3 regions of the Exiguobacterium sp. FD-YE-25-4 genome follow, and region 3 is predicted to be linked to each of the others. Evidence: predicted binding sites of a transcription regulator. Region 3 holds the regulator's gene; each other region holds the start of a gene.
What was found. The regulator LexA, encoded in region 3, represses DNA repair genes until DNA is damaged. The targets are predictions, from matches to a motif close to CGAACATATGTTCG.
Positions count from the first base shown of each region.

Region 1: the regulator LexA is predicted to act here: its motif matches at 1,206-1,219, upstream of AC13H5_RS15240 (YolD-like family protein).
Region 2: the regulator LexA is predicted to act here: its motif matches at 2,147-2,160, upstream of uvrB (excinuclease ABC subunit UvrB).

Region 1 is NZ_JBXSGP010000002.1:3,290-8,288, forward strand. Features, by position in the region: gene AC13H5_RS15235 (hypothetical protein) at 1-704, opposite strand, end outside; gene AC13H5_RS15240 (YolD-like family protein) at 841-1,182, opposite strand; gene AC13H5_RS15245 (JAB domain-containing protein) at 1,554-2,009, shown strand; gene AC13H5_RS15250 (hypothetical protein) at 2,404-2,610, shown strand; gene AC13H5_RS15255 (hypothetical protein) at 2,757-3,140, shown strand; gene AC13H5_RS15260 (GNAT family N-acetyltransferase) at 3,351-3,830, opposite strand; gene AC13H5_RS15265 (MFS transporter) at 3,857-4,999, opposite strand, start outside.
Region 2 is NZ_CM168041.1:2,096,648-2,101,646, forward strand. Features, by position in the region: gene uvrA (excinuclease ABC subunit UvrA) at 1-116, opposite strand, end outside; gene uvrB (excinuclease ABC subunit UvrB) at 117-2,093, opposite strand; gene AC13H5_RS10795 (sulfite exporter TauE/SafE family protein) at 2,238-3,092, shown strand; gene AC13H5_RS10800 (MIP/aquaporin family protein) at 3,194-3,901, shown strand; gene glpK (glycerol kinase GlpK) at 3,932-4,999, shown strand, end outside.
Region 3 is NZ_CM168041.1:1,648,719-1,653,717, forward strand. Features, by position in the region: gene AC13H5_RS08520 (YneB family resolvase-like protein) at 1-500, opposite strand, end outside; gene AC13H5_RS08525 (hypothetical protein) at 573-809, opposite strand; gene lexA (transcriptional repressor LexA) at 1,015-1,635, shown strand; gene AC13H5_RS08535 (metal-binding protein) at 1,635-2,075, shown strand; gene AC13H5_RS08540 (DNA alkylation repair protein) at 2,163-3,263, opposite strand; gene glnA (type I glutamate--ammonia ligase) at 3,429-4,769, opposite strand; gene AC13H5_RS08550 (MerR family transcriptional regulator) at 4,816-4,999, opposite strand, start outside.

The DNA.
Region 1 (4,999 bases), on a different replicon from region 3:
CTTTCACTTTTTCTTTCCATTAGACTTATTAATAAGACGTGTTTCAGATCTTCAATTTGTTTCACTAAATCATTCATATCTTTGTTTATAACATGGAGCTGATTTTCTTTTTCATGAATATCAATTAAAAATTCCCTTTTTATAGGTTGATTATATTTTTTATTAATCACGTCCGAAGTTTTTGGAGCCAAATAATAAATGATTGTAGCCGTAAATGTTCTAGGATTTTCTTCATTATTAAAGTAGTTTATAGCTGTATCAAAAAAAAACTCAGTTTTTTCCCCTTTATCAAGCAGATACATGTTTTTAAACATATTTAAGTCATTAAGATTTCCAGAGCTATACGGGATTTCTTCATCAAATTCTACAGAGATATTATAAGCAGCTCCACCACCACTGTTTTTCATAACCACATAAAGCAAATTTGGGTCCTTTTCACTCGGCAAAATTTTCATACTAACTGCAGGAGTCTCAAGTAATTCTCTTTGGCGAGTAGTTTCAATGGCCATTTTTCTTGTTTCAAGAAAATAAAAAAATGTAATTACGACTAAAATGAGACTACTGATCGTTGACCCTACTTGCATTATCATCGGCCAGTTTTCATTCATATCGGTATAATCAAGTAAATAAATGATTGCAAGTATCCCTAATATTAAAATCGAAGATATTATAACTCGCTTCAAAAATATTTTATCGTTTGTCATATAATCACCCCTTGATACCAGTATAGATAAATTTCGATGTATATACCGGTTTCATAAACATCAAATTTTATAAAATTTGAAAAAAGAAACAAGTTGTATTGATGTATCATTAAGATGTCAGATAACATCAAGGACGTTAGTCCATCAATTGTTCCACGTGAATGATTGCCTCGAACGCTACATGGATAATTCCGTCCCGCTGATTGGCCAGTTCGACGGTCCGCTCCATGTAGTTTGTCCGGTGCACAAACCCCTTGAATCGTTTCAACTCCCGCTCTTCCACATATCTTACCTCGACCATGTCCCCACTGAAAATCGAGTCGTTCAGCACGTTCTCATAGACCGATAGGACCTGTTCGTCGACATCTGGCATCTCAATCTTTTGGATTTCCTTATAATACTTCGTCAATAACGCCTTGTGCTCGGGCATGAGAAATGGGATCCATTTCAGCTCACCCCGGTCGCGATACATCGTCATCAAAATCACTCCTTTTTATAAAACGAACATTTGTTCTTATTTTATACCCGATTTGTCCCGTTTGAACAGCCTTTTTCCTGTTTGATGATTCATGCGTCCTGTTTCCGTACTCTAGCTCGCTGGTCGTCGGTGCAAGGGTCGTCAAAAAAATGACGCGCCCTCCGGCCCGTCTTCCTTCGCTTTAGGCTCAAAGCGAGGCTTTTCGCTCATTGGCTACGGAAGCCTGGTTCTCCGTTTGCTCTACGCATTTTTTTGAGGCTCTCCCTGCGGTCGCCCTTGCACCGTCTCCCGACGCTCGCTTCGTTTCCGTCAACAGGACGCACAACGGTGTTCGTTCTGAGGTCAGCTTATCCGAAAGGGGACAAACCATCATGGAACTATCCGCCATCATCGAGGTCATCCGTATCAAGCAAGAGGTTCGCGAAGAAATGGTCGCCCTCGAGCACGCCATCATCCATTCTCCGGACAGTGCCCGACAAATCGGTTCATCGTTCATCGGGGACGACGACCGCGAGGTCTTCCTCGTCATCATGCTCAATACGAAGAATCGGGTCGTCGGCGTCCATCGGGCACACGTCGGGAGCGTCAACTCGAGCGTCGTCCACCCACGGGAAGTCTTCAAATGCGCCATCCTGAACAACGCCTCGTGCCTCATCGTCTGTCACCAACATCCGAGCGGGGACCCGACCCCGAGCCGGGAGGACATCCTCGTCTCTGAACGGTTACATGAAGCGGGGGACCTCATCGGCATCCCGGTGCTCGACCATCTCATCCTCGGGTCGGACGAGTCGTATGTCAGCATGAAACAGCGGGGCTACATGGGATAAAGAGAAAAGGGATGGAATGGGGCCGGGGGACCGGTCCCGGTCCGTCCGGTAAGGGCAAGGACGAAAAACATGCGTTTTTCTTTGACGAGCCGGGCGACTCGCGTTGCTCTCGCCTGGATCCATAGTGCGGGATCCGGTAAAAGGGGCGTTTTCGCATGACGAAAACGGAGTGGTTCGAGCGTGGATATAGGGTGAAGTTTTTATGCTGTCTCGTCATTTTTTTGATGAAATGGCATAAGTGAAAAGAGCGCTTGTTTATTGAAAATGACCATGTTTTCGAAACAAGCCCTAGGGCTTGTTTGAAACAACACCAGGGCTTACGTGAAATAAGCCGAGATGTTGCTTGCGTGGATGCGAGGTATCATTGGGCTATCAAATGGAGAGGATGATTCAGATGGATAATTTCCAACTAGACCAACAGACGATGGACGAGATGACGGAGGTGTTGCTTCGACGCCTTCCTGACCGACTTCAAGAAGATTTTGACGACTTAAAACTCGTGAGCATGGATCTTCTTTGTGATGTGAAGGAAGGGGAACGCTTGACCCACCTCACCGTCTTTTTCAACACGAACATGCTTCGGCGGAATCGTCGTACATAAGAATAAAAAGGACGTTTGTATACATGTAGATTTGTATACATGTATACGATTTCCGAGAGACTTTATTTCTGTTGGCCTATGAACAAGGACTGAACTGGCTCTGGACGGGGAATCATTCTATAGAGAACCGGAAGGGGTGAGGCGTGATGGACGAGGGGCTACTTGATGACTATGCGTTTGAAGGGTTGGATCCGTTCGTCCGGACGGTGTTCTCGGAACTGATGGAACATCCCGAATGGCTACGTGTCGTCGACAGGGCACATTGCGTCGAGAAGGTCGTCCGGTTCGATGATGGACGGAACTCGCCTTACTTCCGGGTGGTAATCTACTTAGATGCGGAAGAGCGTCCGATCAAGAAAGTGTATCTATATGGGACCTGGGTGGTGGCGGATGGAGACGTCAGCTTCGTCGTCTTAGAGCTATCCAAGGGTGTATTCGAATATGAGGTGATGCATGTCCATTGGCTCATCAAGTATCGATTCGAGGATTGGGGCGTGTCTGAAGACGGGGCATGGGAGACGGAATGGTGATCCGGGCTCATGCGTGAGCGTCTAACGCCAGTTGGCGAAGTCGCTCATCGCACCGCTGCCTCCCTGACGGCCCGATAACAAGAGCTGCTGGCTCAACGCCGCATCTCTATGTTCCTGGCCCTTTCTAACGGGAGGCACGGAGCGTAGGACAATGTCAAAAGCAAGAATGGGGCATATGGAAGTGTCCTTAATTTCTATACATAACTTTAGTCATTTATTGGGCAGTTCTTTGCGAAAAGAAAGAAGTTCTAATGGTTTTGATTCAGTCGCTTCGTTTGAAAACCCCATCTTTCTATAAAAACGAATTGCTTGTGAATTTGTGGGAGACACTCTGAGTTGTATTTCATTCACACTATGGCTTTGAAAGAATTGTTCAGCATATGAAAGTAAAGTAGGACCATATCCTAATCGACGAAATTCAGAGATTAAATAAACCAAATTTATAAACCCTATACGTCTATTTTCAATTACTTTGATCTGTAATTCGACTTGACCTATTTTATTTTTGTTATTTTCTAAAAAAACAAAACCATCTGGAAATTTTTTTATGCATTGATTTAGCCATTGTAAATAGGCATCGTCGTTAAATCCTTCAAATGTTCCAAAACTAGTAAAGAAAGCGTCCCTGCGAAACGCGAGTAAAGTCTCTTTATCATGAATAGGTGAAATTTTAGTGAAGTTTAGAGTCATAGTATTATTCCCCTCTAAAATGAAAGTTAATGGACAATTGAAGGTTTATCTTCTTCCTTGATAGAATATGTCTCTCTAGTTTTTATAGATATAAATAAAGGGATAAAAGAAAGTATTCCTACCAGCGCAAATGTTACTTTTGCTCCAACGAATTCAGTTATCATTCCCAAAAAAATAAACGATATAGGATATGCAAGAGTGTATAAGGTTCGCATGCTACCGCCCACACGACCTAATAAATTGTCTGGAACTATTTCTTGAATAAGTACGTTATAGGAAATAGCGATTGAGCGACTTCCGATAGCAGAGATCATTAGGGAAATTGGAATCATCCATACGACTGGAATGACTAGAAGAATGTTCCCTATGGCTGTGACAAGCAAATAAAACGGCAATTTTCTTCCTGGACTAGAGTTAAATCTTGAAGGGAATAAAGTAGCAGAAAATGAACCAACACCGCTGGCGATCAGTATCCAACTTATATATTGATCGGCTAAACTTAGATCTTCTTTTAAGTAATATATAACTACATTTATCAAGCCGCCTTCAACAAGTTTCAGAATTGAAACGATAAATAACAAGTTTAACAGCATTTTACTGTTGAAAATATAATTGAACCCAAACTTCATGTCCTTAATGACTTGCTCTTTAGACTTGAAGCCACCTAATGAATCATGAGGAATGCGTGACCAAATAGACATAAAAATAGGTACAATAAAAGTTAGAGCATTTATCAAAAATAATTCATCATAGTCTACATACAAAATCAAAACTCCAACTACCAGTGGTCCTAGTAGGTTAGTGAGAGTATATATGCTAGAAATTGAAGCACTTGCTTCTGCTTTTCTTTCAGGAAACATTTTTGGGATTATAGCAAATTGCGCGGTTCTTAAGAAAATCTGACCCACAGAAAGACAAAATCCAAGTATGTATATAATCCATAATTCGATTGAATTTGAAAACGATAAGATGTAGATACCCACGCAACATAAAGATTGAAAAATTAATGAGGCAAATATTACAGTTCTCCGACTGTATCGATCTACAACTGTTCCAATGAACATACTGAATAAAATTTGAGGTAAAACTTCAACTATAGCCATAAGACTCATATTCAAAATTGAACCGGTTAAGCTAAAAATATATAGAGGCATGACTATAAGATATAT
Region 2 (4,999 bases), 450 kb from region 3:
GAACCGGACAAGCCCGTCAAGACGACGAGCTGGTCACGCGGGATATCGATATCAATGTTTTTCAAGTTGTTGACGCGCGCCCCTTTAATGACGATCGCATTTTTCTTTTCAGCCATTTAATTCCCTACCTTCAACTCCAAGATTAAGTCACGCAATTCGGCCGCCCGTTCGAACTGGAGGTCGCGGGCCGCTTGTTTCATTTCTTCTTCTAATTTGGCAATCGCCACTTCGCGCTCGGCCGGTTTCATCGAACTGAGCGACTCGAGCACTTCTTCCTCGGCATCGACCGTTGCCCGGATGACGCCGCGCACTTCTTTACGGATTGTCTGCGGGGTGATGCCGTGTTCTTCATTATAGGCTTGTTGAATCGAGCGACGACGGTCGGTCTCTTCAATCGCCCGTGTCATCGAGTCGGTCATCTTATCAGCGAACAAGATGACGTGCCCGTTCGAGTTCCGTGCCGCCCGTCCGATCGTCTGGATGAGCGACCGGTCCGAACGAAGGAATCCTTCCTTGTCGGCGTCGAGAATGGTGACGAGACTCACTTCCGGGATGTCTAGACCTTCCCGCAGCAAGTTGATCCCGACAAGGACATCGTATTTTCCGAGACGGAGGTCACGGATGATCTCGATCCGCTCGAGCGTTTTGATTTCTGAGTGCATATAGTTGACCTTGATGCCCGCTTCACGCAGATAGTCCGATAAGTCCTCGGCCATCTTCTTCGTGAGCGTCGTCACGAGGACGCGTTCGTCCTGTTTGATGCGTTCGCGGATCTGGTCCATCAAGTAATCGATTTGTCCTTTGATCGGATGGATCTCGATCGTCGGGTCTAAGAGACCTGTCGGCCGGATGATTTGTTCGATCATGTCCGGTGTATGTTCAAGCTCATACGGACCCGGTGTCGCCGAGATGAAGATCGCCTGTGACAACTTCTTCTCAAACTCTTCAAACTTGAGCGGCCGGTTGTCCTTCGCCGACGGGAGGCGGAAGCCGTGATCGACGAGCACTTGTTTCCGGGCCTGGTCACCGTTGTACATCCCGCGTACTTGCGGGAGTGTCACGTGCGACTCATCGGCGACGAGTAGGAAGTCTTTCGGGAAGTAGTCGATGAGCGTGTACGGCGTCGCCCCTGCCTCGGTCAAGTTCAAATGGCGCGAATAGTTCTCGATGCCTGAACAGTAGCCCATCTCACGCATCATCTCGAGGTCATAGTTCGTCCGCTGTTCAAGCCGTTGCGCCTCGAGCAGCTTCCCTTCCTCGCGGAACTTCTCGAGCTGTTGTTCGAGCTCGGCCTCGATGTTGACGATCGCTTTTTGCAGCTTCTCGTCGCGGGTGACGAAGTGGGATGCCGGGAAGATCGAGACATGCTCGCGATCGGCGATGATTTCGCCGGTGAGCGGGTCCATCTCGCGGATCCGGTCGATCTCGTCTCCGAAAAACTCGACGCGCAAACACTGCTCGTCGCGTGACGCCGGGAAGATCTCGACGACGTCACCTCGGACACGGAACCGCCCGCGTTGGAAGTCGATATCGTTCCGCTCATATTGGATGTCGATCAACTTGCGGAGCATCTGATCACGGCCCAACTCTTTCCCGACACGGAGACTCAAGACGAGGCTGTTATATTCTTCCGGGTTACCGAGACCGTAAATACACGACACGGAGGCGACGATGATGACGTCATCGCGTTCAAACAAGGCCGACGTCGCCGAGTGACGAAGCTTATCGATCTCGTCGTTGATCGAGGCGTCTTTCTCGATGAACGTGTCCGTCGATGGGACGTACGCCTCTGGCTGATAGTAGTCGTAATAGCTGACGAAATATTCGACGGCGTTGTTCGGGAAGAATTCCTTGAACTCCGAGTAGAGCTGTCCGGCGAGCGTCTTGTTGTGGGCCAAGACGAGCGTCGGCTTCTTCACTTCTTGGATGACGTTCGATACGGTGAACGTCTTCCCGGTGCCGGTCGCCCCGAGCAACGTCTGGTACCGGTCGCCGCGATTGACGCCCTCGACGAGCTGTCGAATCGCCTCCGGTTGGTCGCCGGCCGGCTTATATTCTGATTGTAAGTCGAACGGAACGCTAATCTTATCCATATATATTCCTCGCTTTCTGTTCCTTGCATATTGACTTGATTATAGCACATACACGAACAAATATTCGCTTCTGACACGCTTCCCAAATCGCTCCGCTTTTCGTTATCATGGAGAGTGAATCTAAGTAGAAACGAGTTGGTCGTCATGTGGTCACTTCTCTTCATCCCGCTCGGTGCCATCGTCGGCGCCTTGTCCGGATTCTTCGGTATCGGCGGCGGGGTCATCATCGTCCCGGTGCTGCTCTTTAGTGGTTATTCGGCAGCAGAGGCCGTCGCCACGTCGCTCTTGTTCGTCGTCGGGACGAGCCTGTCCGGCGCGAAGAAACATACGTCGCTCGGCAACGTATCTTGGTCGACCGGCATCACGGTCGGACTGACCGGCGCCGTCACGGCACAGCTGTCGAGCCGCCTCGTCCTCTCGATCTCGGGCACGTATGATTGGTTACTGAACTTATTTTATCTGGCTATCCTATCTTATTTTGCCGTTACGCTATTAAAGAAAACATCGAAACCGCAGAAGCCGAAAAAATCGACCGTTTTCGCGGGGATGATGATCGGAGCGATGGCCGGACTGTTGTCCGCCCTCCTCGGCATCGGCGGCGGGTTCATCATCGTCCCGCTCCTCGTCAGTTGGCTCGGCTTCACGACGCATCGCGGGGTCGGGACGAGCCTTGCTGCCGTCCTGTTCATCTCGCTCGGCGGACTCGTCGGCTATCTGCCGTCGCTATCGCTCGATTATGTGACGCCGCTTGCCCTCGTCCTCGGGGCGTTCATCGGCGCGCCGATCGGGGCATCCCTCACGGACCGTTACGACGATAAAGAGATTTCGCGACGCCTCGCTTGGCTCTACCTCGCCGTCATCGCTTCGATCCTCCTCGACCTTGGAGCCACGAGCTTTCCCCCGCTCGCGTACGTGAGTTTGATGGTCCTGCTCATCTTTCTCGTCGGGATCGGCCTCGACTTCAGACGCCGGATTACCAATCAAAACCACTTTTCATAAGAAAAGTGGCTTTTTTTGCATATTCGGTTTTGAAACGCTTTCATTTGGGGCATATAATGAAGTGGTAAGCCAAATTTAATATGGAAGGAAGGGAGTATCACATGTCAGCATTCGTCAGCGAAATTATTGGTACAATGCTACTCATCTTGCTCGGTAACGGTGTCGTCGCCGGCGTCGTCCTCCGTCATTCGAAAGCGGAGAACGCAGGTTGGGTCGTCATCACGTTCGGTTGGGGCTTCGCCGTTATGATCGGGGTATACGCAGCCGGAATCTATGGAGGGGCTCACTTGAACCCTGCCGTGACGGTCGGTCTCGCGACAGCAGGCTCATTCCCTTGGGCTGATGTGCCAGCGTATATTTTGGCACAATTCATCGGGGCGTTCATCGGGGCCGTCCTCGTGTATGTCCATTACAAGCCGCACTATGATGCGACCGACGACCCGGGCGCCAAATTGGCGACATTCTCGACCGCACCTGGGATTCGTAGCACACCGTTCAACGTGATCGGAGAAATCATCGGTACGTTCGTCCTCGTCTTCGGAATTTTATCTTTCGGGGCCAACACGTTCACGGACGGTTTGAATCCGCTTATCGTCGGTTTCCTCGTCGTCTCGATCGGTCTCTCGCTTGGTGGTACAACGGGATATGCCATCAACCCGGCGCGTGACCTCGGACCGCGGATTGCACATGCGATCCTTCCTATCAAAGGCAAAGGCACGTCGGACTGGGGCTACTCATGGATCCCGGTCGTCGGACCGATCATCGGGGCGGTCATCGCCGCATTGCTGTACGGTATTCTCGTACCATAATCTTTCTAATTTCTAAGGAGGCTCTCTCATATGGAGAAAGAAAAACGCTACATCTTAGCACTTGACCAAGGAACGACAAGCTCACGGGCGATCATCTTCGACCACGACGGAAAAATCGTCACGACCGCTCAGCGCGAGTTCAAACAATACTTCCCTAAGCCAGGCTGGGTCGAGCATAACGCCAATGAGATTTGGGGTTCTGTCCTCGCCGTCATGGCCGAGGCGTTCGGTTCGGCCGACATCGATCCAAAAGAGATCGCAGCTATCGGGATCACGAACCAACGGGAAACAGCCGTCGTCTGGGAGAAGTCGACAGGACGTCCGGTTTATAACGCCGTCGTCTGGCAATCGCGTCAAACAGCCGGTATTTGTGATGAGTTGAAGGAAGCCGGTCATGCCGACTTGTTCCGCGATAAGACAGGCCTCTTGATTGACGCCTACTTCTCAGGCACGAAAGTCAAATGGATCCTCGACAACGTCGAAGGCGCCCGTGAGAAAGCCGAAGCCGGTGACCTCCTCTTCGGAACGATCGACACTTGGCTCATCTGGAAACTGTCAGGCGGCCACGCCCACGTCACGGACTACTCGAACGCGTCACGGACGCTCATGTACAACATCTATGAGCAGAAGTGGGACGATGAGTTGCTGGAGATCTTGACGGTACCGAAGTCGATGCTCCCGGAAGTCAAACCGTCGAGTGAAGTGTACGCCAACACGATCCCGTACCACTTCTTCGGCTTCGAAGTTCCGATCGCCGGCGCGGCCGGTGACCAACAGGCAGCCCTCTTCGGTCAAGCCTGCTTCGAGTCAGGAGAAGGTAAGAACACGTACGGTACAGGTTGCTTCATGCTCATGAACACGGGCGAAGAAGCCGTCAAGTCGGACCATGGTCTGCTCACGACGATCGCATGGGGATACAACGGTAAAGTCGAATATGCGCTCGAAGGTTCAATCTTCGTCGCCGGTTCGGCCATCCAATGGCTCCGTGACGGACTCCGTATGCTCAAGTCGGCGAAAGACACGGAACAGTACGCCAACCGCGTCGAGACGACAGACGGCGTCTACGTCGTCCCAGCCTTCGTCGGACTTGGTGCCCCG
Region 3 (4,999 bases):
ACTTCGATTCGGCTCCGGCCGCCCTGGTCATGGTGCTGGATATTCCGATGCGGATTAAATCCGTTCGCGACCGCCCGACGCATTCCGCGTGAAATTTTAGCGTTATGGATCTTGCGTTGATACTCTTCGACGACACTGACGATTTCGAGCACCATCTTCTCGGCGTCGGAGACGATATATTCATCGGACGACTGCATCGTCAACAAGCGCACGTTATGTTTCATGAGCGTATGCAAGATAGCGATTTTTGCATTTCCCCGTCCGAGACGGCTGTCATCGCTCACGAGCACGGCATCGAGATCAGACGTCGAGACGTGCTCCAATAGATCGAGCAGTCCCGCCCGATTGACCTCATACCCGCTCTCTTGTTCACTGATCACATCGACAACCTCAGCATCAAGACGTCTCGCCATCTGCTTCAATTCGTCCGCCTGACGACTGAGCGACGTCTCTTGGGTGGACTTGTTCGTCGATACGCGACAATAAATGACGACTCGCATCGCGTCACTTCCTTTCTTTCCATTCGCCCTCTACGATACACAGGATGAAGGGATGTTCGCAATCAGAAACGATTATTCGGCGGCGAACCACGTCGTCTTGTCGTCTTTTTTCTCATCCCGTTTAGCGAGAATATGCGCTTCGAGCGTCTCCGCCTCTGTCAAGGCGACTTCTTCTTCAATACTGTGTTCGACTTTTTGTTCGGTCACGACGACCGCTTCGTTGTCACGAAGCTCTCCGACCGCGAAAAATACGAACATACCGAATGCCAACATGCCGACTAAGATGATTCCATTGATTGTGTCTCTCATAATCATTGCCTCCTGGGAATAAGAATACACGTTCTCGAGAACGTCTGTTCGTTTATCTGTTCTCATCATAAAACAAGAACTTCTGTTCGGTCAAGCAGAAAAAAACGAACGAATGTTTGTGCGCTCATGTGTTCTTGTGTTAAACTAAACCCATAAAGAATAGGATGCGTTCGCAGGTTATTCGACATAATCGAGGTGAAATCCATTGAAAAAAATGTCAGCAAGACAACAACAGATTCTTGATTTTATAAAAGCCGAGGTTCGGGCGAAAGGGTATCCCCCTTCGGTCCGCGAAATTGGCGAGGCTGTCGGGCTCGCATCGAGCTCGACTGTACACGGTCACTTGGACCGTCTTGAGAAGCGTGGATTGATTCGACGTGATAAGACGAAGCCACGCGCCATCGAGATTTTGGATGAAGAGATGTCCGTCGTCGAAGACCACGATGCCGTCATGTACGTGCCGGTCATCGGGAAAGTCACAGCCGGTACGCCGATCACGGCCATCGAGAACGTGGAAGAACACTTCCCGCTCCCGGCTCACGTCGTCGGTTCCGACAACGTCTACATGCTCTCTGTCTCAGGAGACTCGATGATTAACGCGGGGATCTTGGATGGGGACCGCGTCCTCGTCCGTCAACAGAACACGGCCGACAATGGAGAGATTGTCGTCGCCATGACGGATGAAGGTGAAGCGACCGTGAAGCGGATTTATAAAGAAGCTTCGAAAGTTCGCCTCCAGCCGGAGAACGACGAGCTCGAAGCGATGTATTTCGATAACGTGTCGATTTTAGGGAAGGTCATCGGTGTATACCGCACGATTCACTAATGGCTAGTGGCAAGACACATACCCGTACGAATCTCGTGGCAATCGGTGCTCTTGCGATTGCCACGCCTTTTATTGACATCGATGTTCCGACCGTGTTCTTGCTTGGCGCCCTCATCGGGACGTTCTGGCTCTCCCCGGATCTCGATTTGAAGTCGGACGCCTATTATCGATGGGGACCGCTTCGGGGCTTTTGGCTCCCTTATGTGAAGATTATGCCCCATCGGTCGTTATTCTCGCATTTTCCGCTCTTGAGCGATCTGATCCGGGTCATCTATCTCGGTTTCCCGCTCACGCTTCTGCTCACGGTCACGCCGTATGAGGAAGCTGTCAGATCGTGGCTCGACCTGAACGGGGCAGCATGCTTCTTCGGACTCGTTTTCGCGACGACGCTACATACGACGCTCGACTATGCGTCCACGTTCTTCAAACGTGCGTTTTAACCAGATCGTTATGTTATACGCTAAAAAAGGGCAACCCGTCTAAATAGACAGGGTTGCCCTTTTTTGAACCGTTTATTATATGGAAGTTCAATAACTTTTATGCAACATGACATGATGTTCAGCCACTTCTCGTCCATTTACCAACAAGACGACACGATGCTCCCCTGGATAATGCCGACGGGTCGTCAAATCTGACCAGTCGTGCACTCTGGTCGCTGCAAGTCGCGCACCCCCAGCGACGGTTCTATTCGCTAGCAGGAATGCTTTACGACTCGCTTTCCCGTTGGCCTTTATAAACTCAATCGCGTATTCGATACGAATATAAGCAGCATCCCCTGGACGAATGGACACATCGTACTCAATCTCGCACGCCTCCCCTATGCGGATCACGTTCGGATGTATAGAAATCGATGCGTCGACGGTTAAATTTGTTTCCTGCGTATAACCGAATATCGTTAACGCGTCAGGATGGGCTGACTTGATCAGTGTCCGGCATCCGTGCCTAATGATCCAATCGGTATGAGGATGCTCGCCCTGCCATCGTCGCGAGACTGCGAGTACAGCTTCTGGGTGATCTTTCGAGATATCGTTGAGGTTGTTAGCGACACTTTTTCTCACATATAATGATGGATCTTCTTTTAACAACTCTAGGATCTCCAACACTGGAGCTGGGTCTTCTTTGAACATCGGTAACGATTCCGCCCACGGAAGGCGAGGACGACAACCCTCACTCGCCAAACGCCGAACATGTTCGTTCGGATGAATGGCCCAAGCTGTCATTTGGTGCATCACACGCGTTGGATCCCGCAACAAAAAAGGTCTGATGGCGAATTCAGAAGACGACTTCTGCGTGAAGAGTTCGAGCGCTGACATCGAGCGTTCCCAATGCTCTTCTGCCTGTCCATACACCGCTACAAAGTCCGGGAAAAACAAATAAGGAAAGCCGACGCAGTCATCTGCAATTTCAACCAATACGTCCAAAGCTGATTCGTAATCCTGTGGCAAATACTGACCGAGTTTTATCGAAATACGTCGAGTACGCCCTTTGAGTGCCAACGCTTCCCACGATTCATCTATGATTGATGCGATAAAAGCCTGTACGTCAAATGACGGATACACGGTTTGAATACGTCGTCCAAATTCCAACAAAAAGGTCTCATCATACACGTCTTTTAATGGTGTTGCCACTTCTCGTCCCCCTATCCCATTCCATTACATTTATAGTGATATACATTCTCCCTCATTATATTGATTAGTTGAAGCGAATTATAGAAAAAGAGTCCTGAATGAGCACTTCATACGAAGACTCGTTCAGGACTCTGATTTTAAAGGGAATATCCCTTATTAGTCGACTTAGTAGAGCGTCATGTACTGATCGCGTTCCCACTCTGTCACTTGCGTACGGAACATATCCCACTCGATTTCTTTCAACTCGAGGAAGTGCTCACCGATATGTTCACCGAGTGATTCCATGACGACTTTGTCGGTACGGAGTACTTCGAGCGCGTCGAAGAGCGTAGCCGGAAGGTCGTCAATCCCGTTAGCAACACGTTCTGGCTTGTCCATGACGTAGATGTTGCTATCGATCGGCTTCGGAGCCGCCATTTCTTTCTCGATTCCATCAAGACCTGCAGCCAAAAGCGTGGCCAAAGCGAGGTACGGGTTCGCCGCTGGGTCGACCGAACGTACTTCGATACGTGTCGAGAGGCCACGGGCCGCTGGTACACGAACGAGTGGTGAACGGTTGCGCGCGCTCCATGCTACGTAGCAAGGTGCTTCGTAACCAGGAACGAGGCGCTTGTACGAGTTGACAGTCGGGTTACAGACAGCCGTGAACGCACGAGCGTGCTCGAGAATCCCTGCCGTGAAGGCGCGAGCCGTGTCAGAGAGTTCCATTTCGCCGTTTGGATCGTAGAAGACGTTCGTGTCACCTTTGAAGAGCGACATGTTAGCGTGCATCCCTGAACCGTTGACACCGAAGAGTGGCTTCGGCATAAACGTCGCGTGAAGACCGTATTTTGCTGCGATCGTCTTGACGACGAGTTTGAACGTTTGGATGTTATCGGCCGTCGTGACCGCATCTGCGTATTTGAAGTCGATCTCGTGCTGACCTGGTGCGACTTCGTGGTGTGATGCTTCGATTTCGAAGCCCATGTTTTCGAGCTCGATGACGATCTCTTTACGGCAGTTCTCGCCGAGGTCGACCGGTGCCAAGTCGAAGTAACCGCCTTGGTCGTTGAGTTCGAGTGTCGGTTGGCCGTTCAAGTCTTTCTTGAAGAGGAAGAACTCAGGCTCTGGTCCGACGTTGAATGCTGTGAAGCCGAGCTTTTGCATGCGCTCGAGGTTACGCTTCAAATTGCCGCGCGGGTCACCGCTGAACGGTTTGCCGTCCGGCGTATAAATATCACAAATCAAGCGAGCGACTTTACCGCTGCCGTCTGTCCACGGGAAGACAACCCATGTGTCAAGGTCTGGATAGAGGTTCATGTCTGATTCCTCGATGCGTACGAACCCTTCGATTGAAGAGCCATCGAACATCATCTTGTTATCAAGTGCTTTGTCCAATTGGCTGATCGGAACCTCGACGTTTTTGATCGTACCGAGGATATCCGTGAATTGAAGACGAATAAAGCGTACGTCCTCTTCTTGTGCGATGCGTTTGATGTCTTCTTTCGTGAACGTTTTTCTGGCCATGGTGAAATGTCCCCTCTCACATTGTGTAATGGTTAGTGTACTGGCGTCATCGATAAAAACGTGACAGCTCACCTTGAATGAGCGACGTCTTATTGAAACGGCCAGCTTCTTGAAGCTGTGTTTTCAATAATTTGTGTAACTCTTGTTCAGAGATCTTCGGTGCTTCATCGACCGGTGCCTTTGGTGATTCCGCATCTTTGGCGTCCGTGTTGTCGAGCATATGACGAATC